Regions from separate parts of the Klebsiella sp. genome, predicted to be linked through region 1. Evidence: riboswitches for the same ligand, from Rfam matches in the RefSeq annotation. Region 1 holds a riboswitch; the other holds the start of a gene.
The links. Region 1 has a riboswitch for thiamine pyrophosphate ahead of QVF11_RS23085 (TenA family protein). Riboswitches for the same ligand answer to the same signal wherever they lie in the genome.
Positions count from the first base shown of each region.

Region 1 (3,074 bases):
GCTACCGCCGAAGGAGAAGGCAGCAGGAAAGCGGGAATGCCGCTGCGGCTCGCCAGCCACCAGAGCAATAGCAGGCCGCAGAACACCACGCAGCCACGAAACAGTTTTGCGCTCATCCGTTAGCCCTTATTAACTGTTGTAACAGTTCAGCCTGACTGGTTAATAGCTGCGGATCGTCCGGCGCGCGCGGCGGTACGCCGGATAAGCGGTGTGAATCGTCGATATTACCGGGGGCGGGAGAGAGCACCAACAGGCGATGGCTTAGCCGACAGGCCTCCATCGGATCGTGGGTGATAAGTACCACGGTGCGGTTCACCAGCAGCTCGGCGGCCAGCGTCTGAATTTTCGTGCGGGTGATGGTATCGAGCGCGGAAAAAGGCTCGTCCATCAGCACAATGGGTCGGTCTTCATAAAGGGTGCGAGCCAGCGCCGCCCGCTGGCGCATACCGCCGGAGAGCGAGGCCGGGCGGTCATTAGCGCAATGCTCAAGGCCAACCTGCTGTAATAAAGTCGCAACCCGCTGGGTATCAACCCGTTCCCCGCGCAGACGCGCGCCGAGGGAGACGTTGTCACGCACGTTTAGCCAAGGATAGAGCAGATCTTTTTGCCCCATCCACGCCAGCCGTTTAGCTATCGGTTGACCATCGCTGGCGCGAACCTCGCCCGCAGTTGCTTTTGCCAGCCCGGCGAGAATGCGCAGCAGGCTGGTTTTCCCGGCACCGCTGGCCCCCAGCAGCGAAACCCACTGACCGCCGGGGATATCAAACGTCAGATTGTCGAAAACCAGCCGCGAACCGAAGCGCAGGCTCAGACCACGCACCGTAATGCCGGGCGCAGTCACGCCGGGCGCTCCGTGACGACATTCAGCCCCATTTGCCAGAAGTTAGCTTCCAGCCGCGTGGCGGTGGTAAAAATAGTGCTGAGTTCAGCAAAACGTGCCTCGCCGCCGCGCTGTTGCCAGAGCGTTTCCAGCAGGCTAATGGCGGCATTGACGCCGTTCAGGTAGCCCTCATCACCGTAGTTACGGATCCAGGAGGCGTAAGGATTAGTGGTGATGTTAGTCGCGGGATCGTGGAGCAGACCGAGGCCGATTTCCGCGTATCCGGCAACGCAGGGCATCAGCGCCGCCAGCAGATCCAGCGCGTCGCCGGAATAACCAATATCCAGCACGTAGCGGGTGTAGTTGACGGTTTCCGCGGCTTCAGGTTCGCTGGCCATTGTCACCTCATTTAGCCCCCAGCTGTTGCAGTAGCCAACATGCAGCGGGAGTTCGTCGAGGATGGCGTTCATCGACGCGGCAGCGGTACGCATTTCCGGTAGCGTACGCAGTTTGCTGACCAGCAATGCATAGCTGCGGGCAAAGTGGATCAGGAACAGGTAGTCCTGGGTCAGATAGCGACGGAAAGCGGGTTCGGGCAGGGTGCCGTCGGCAAGTTGGCGCAAAAAGGGGTGGGCGACGTAATGTTGCCAGTCATCACCGGCCTGCTGGCGCAGATGACCGTAAAGACCTTGAGTAAACGCGGGAAGAATCACAGGACCTCCTGATTAAAGGGAGATCCGGGCGTGCTGAAGTGTGAACAGGCAATGGCGCAAAACTGGCGGAAATGCCAACCCGTCCCTTCGCTGGCATGACCCAGATCAGGTTCAAAGGGTTCGGCTTACGCCATCTCAGCCCTCACGGGACACCCCTCGGTTTGGCCAATGTTATACGACATTCGCTTTTTGATTACAATGCTGTGATTTTGTTGGTTTTATGTGACGTTGTCACGATAGTGTGGCACGAGAAAGTGGTTTTGTGCGACATTTTGCCGGGTGGCGGCTGACGCCTTACCCGGCCTACGGTGATCGAGGCCGTTGCAGGCCCGGTGAGCGCCACCGGGCAAATGTCCCCACGGAAGGTTAACGAAACTCAACCCAGCTGGCGCCCTTATCCGCCGAACGCACGCAGTTCTCCACCCAATGCACGCCGAGCGCGCCGGCTTTGGCATCCGGATACCAGAAGTTTTCCAGCAGCGCAGCATCGCGGCGATCGGTCGCATCCATGGCGATAGCAAAGCGCCGATACAGGTTTGACCATGCCTCAAACAGCCCCTCGGGATGACCGCCGCCGATCCTGTCGTCCTGCAAGGCTAGCGGATCGAGATAGGCCATCCCGCGTTCCAGAATTCGCACCGGCTCGCCCTGGATTTCATAGCGAAGCTGGTTTGGCTGTTCATCCCACCACTCCAGGCTGGCTTTTTCACCGACGATACGTACTTTCTGCCCGTGCATTGAACCGCTGTTGACCGCCGAGCACCACATCGAGCCGATCGCGCCGTTGTCGTATTCCATCAGCACATGGGCGTTATCCTCCAGCGGGGCGCGGCTTTTGACAAAGCTCTGGCGAGAGCACATCAGACGGGTAATGTTGAGCTTCGGGGCCATGGTTTCTGCCAGAAACAGCGGATGCGTGGCCAGGTCGCCCAGGACATAGCTGGGACCGACAAATTTCGGGTCAACGCGCCAGCGGGTGCTGGGGTTTTCCTGCTCTACCGGCTGATTGTGGAAACCGTGTGCGAACTGCATATTGACGATACGGATCTCGCCCAGCAGCCCTTGTTCAATCATCTGTCGGGCCTGCAAAATCAGCTGATGCCCGGCGTAGCCATAGGTGACGCCAATGATTTTGTGCTGCTTTTCGCTAAGCGCCACCAGCGCATCGGCCTCTTCGCCAGTAAAGCACAGCGGTTTTTCGCAGACTACATGCAGCCCGGCTTCCAGCGCCGCCCGGCAAATCTCGTAATGAGTGTTGTTCGGCGTAGCGATGGAAACAGCTTCAATACCGTCTTCTCGCGCCGCTTCTTCACGAAACAGGGTTTTATAGTCGGGATAGCAACGTTCAGCGCTCACCCCCAACTGCTGACCAAATTCTCGCCCCCTTTCGGCATCAATATCGAATGCGCCTGCCAGCAGGGTAAACGCACCGTCGCGCAGCGCTGCCGAGCGGTGAATATAACCAATCTGGCTGCTTCCTCCGCCGCCAACCATGCCCCAACGTAACGACCGGCCTACAGGTTTTGTACCGTTAATCATGT
Region 1 covers NZ_JAPUEW010000078.1:1,430-4,503, reverse strand. The annotation lists gene QVF11_RS23095 (ABC transporter permease) at 1-116, opposite strand, end outside; gene QVF11_RS23090 (ABC transporter ATP-binding protein) at 113-841, opposite strand; gene QVF11_RS23085 (TenA family protein) at 838-1,533, opposite strand; TPP riboswitch at 1,599-1,700, opposite strand; gene QVF11_RS23080 (Gfo/Idh/MocA family protein) at 1,900-3,072, opposite strand.

Region 2 (3,074 bases), on a different contig from region 1:
TTTCACCTTAATGCCGCTCTCTTCCATGACCTCACGGGCAACCGTCTGCTCCAGGGTTTCACCGACTTCGACAAACCCGGCCAGCACCGTATGCACACCGTTGCGATGGCGCGTGTGCTGCGCCAGCAAAATAGAATCATCCCGTCGAATAGCAACGATGATGCACGGCGCGATTTGCGGGTAATAACGCTCACGGCAGTGGCTGCATAGCATCGCCCATTCAGTTTTGCTGGGGTGCATCGGATGCCCGCAATAACCGCAGAATTTATGCGAGCGATAGAACTCCGCCAGCTGGATCCCACGTCCCGCCAGTTGAAAAAGGCCAGCATCCTGATCGAGCACCTGACGCAACGATCCCATCTCATGTCGACGTTCCTGACGAACCAGCCACACCGGTTCGCCCTGCCATTCCCCTATGCGCAGCGCGAGTTGCCCCGCAAGATTAAAATTTACCGCTTCGCCATATGGTAATTCCCCATCGGGTAACCATAATTTCTGTTCGTGGCTGACTATCCACCAACCGCGATCTAATTTTTCAATAATACGATCCATATCTATTGCACTACCTTCATTTTACTGGCACTTTTAACATTAAATTTACATTTTGGTGAGCAACGTATTTCTCTTCAAAACTTGCGGAGTCAACCATGTTAAACCAGCTGGAAAACCTGACGGAACGTGTTGGAGGCAGCAATAAACTGGTCGATCGCTGGCTACAAGTACGTAAGCATTTGCTCGTGGCTTACTACAATCTGGTTGGCCTGAAACCTGGCAAAGAATCATTTATGCGGCTTAATGAGAAGGCGCTGGATGATTTTTGTCAAAGTCTGGTGGACTATCTCTCCTCCGGTCATTTTAGTATTTATGAACGCTTTATCGCCGAATTGGAAGGCGATACGCCACTTTTAACCGCCACTAAGCTTTATCCACAACTGCAAGCCAACACCCAGCAAATCATGGATGACTACGACTCTTGCCTCGAAAATGCCATCGATCACGATAACTACCTTGAGTTTCAGCAGGCGTTATCGGATATCGGCGAAGCGCTGGAAGCACGTTTTGCGCTGGAGGATAAACTCATCGCCCTCGCCATCGCCCACAGCCGAAAGGATCCCGTCAGCGACAATATCGCGCCGACGGCTTGAGTTGTCCGCTATTAACGAGTAGTTTACATACATTCCCCCTCTCAGAGAGGGGATGTCATCTTGTCGGAGTGCCCATTTTCCACAGTGGAAAAGGCTGAGACCGTTAATTCGGGATCCGCGGAACCTGATCAGGCTAATACCTGCGAAGGGAACAAGAGTTAACTGCATTTAGCGTCAGCCCATTTGGGCCCGATCGCATCTGTTACTCCATCCGTCGTCTGACAAGCCATATCCTGTTCACCTGGAATGAGCTATGTCTACAACAAAAATGACCCGTCGAGAGCAACGCGAACATGCGCAGCGCTTTATCGACACGCTGGAAGGCACCGCATTTCCCAATTCGCAACGCATCTATATCCGCGGCTCACGTGAAGATCTTCGCGTCCCGATGCGCGAAATTCAGCTGAGCCCGACGCTCATCGGCGGCGCTAAAGATAATCCCCGCTATGAAGCTAACGAAGCCATTCCTGTCTATGACACGTCCGGCCCCTATGGCGACCCGGAGATAGTAATCAATGTCCAACAAGGTCTGGCAAAACTCCGCCAGCCGTGGATTGAAGCGCGTGGCGACTGTGAAGAACTCTGCGATCGCAGCTCGGCATATACCAAACAGCGCCTGTCAGATGATGGCCTCGACGAACTGCGCTTTACCGGCCTGCTAACGCCAAAACGCGCTATCTCCGGGAAATGCGTGACTCAGTTGCACTATGCCCGCCAGGGCGTTGTCACCCCAGAGATGGAGTTCATCGCTATCCGTGAAAACATGGGCCGCGAGCGCATTCGTGGCGAAGTGTTGAGACGCCAGCATCCCGGCGTTGGGTTTGGAGCACGACTGCCGGAGAACATCACCCCGGAATTCGTACGCGATGAAGTCGCTGCCGGGCGCGCGATTATCCCCGCCAATATCAATCACCCTGAGTCAGAACCGATGATAATCGGCCGCAACTTTCTCGTGAAGGTTAACGCCAATATCGGTAACTCAGCGGTCACTTCATCTATTGAAGAAGAGGTCGAGAAGTTGGTGTGGTCCACTCGCTGGGGCGCGGATACGGTGATGGACCTGTCGACCGGCCGCTATATTCACGAAACCCGCGAGTGGATCCTGCGTAACAGTCCGGTACCAATCGGTACCGTGCCGGTCTACCAGGCGTTAGAAAAGGTTAACGGGATCGCCGAAGATCTCTCCTGGGAAGCCTTCCGCGACACGCTGCTGGAGCAGGCCGAACAAGGGGTTGACTACTTTACCATCCATGCCGGCGTGTTGCTACGCTACGTGCCGATGACCGCCAGGCGGCTGACCGGCATTGTTTCACGCGGCGGGTCGATTATGGCGAAGTGGTGCCTCTCCCATCATCAGGAAAACTTCCTTTATCAGCATTTCCGTGAAATCTGTGAAATTTGCGCCACCTATGATGTTTCCCTATCGCTGGGCGATGGCCTTCGTCCAGGTTCCATTCAGGATGCTAACGACGAAGCGCAGTTTGCCGAGCTGCATACGCTGGGCGAGCTAACTAAAATTGCCTGGGAATACGACGTGCAGGTGATGATCGAAGGTCCGGGTCATGTGCCAATGCAGATGATCCAGCGCAATATGACCGAAGAGCTGGAACACTGCCACGAAGCGCCTTTCTACACCTTAGGGCCGCTCACCACCGATATCGCACCGGGCTATGACCACTTCACCTCGGGCATTGGCGCCGCAATGATTGGCTGGTTCGGCTGCGCGATGCTCTGCTACGTCACGCCAAAAGAGCACCTCGGCCTACCAAACAAAGAAGACGTTAAGCAAGGGCTGATTACCTACAAAATCGCCGCCCATGCAGCTGACCTTGCCAAAGGCCATCCCGGCGCGCAGATCCGCGATAACGCCATGTCGAAAGCGCGCTTCGAATTCCGCTGGGAAGATCAGTTTAACCTTGCCCTCGACCC
Region 2 covers NZ_JAPUEW010000097.1:10,613-13,686, forward strand. The annotation lists gene nudC (NAD(+) diphosphatase) at 1-552, opposite strand, end outside; gene rsd (sigma D regulator) at 648-1,145, shown strand; TPP riboswitch at 1,200-1,313, shown strand; gene thiC (phosphomethylpyrimidine synthase ThiC) at 1,399-3,074, shown strand, end outside.
Region 2: linked by a shared signal. The riboswitch ahead of thiC (phosphomethylpyrimidine synthase ThiC) and the one ahead of QVF11_RS23085 (TenA family protein) in region 1 are both predicted to bind thiamine pyrophosphate.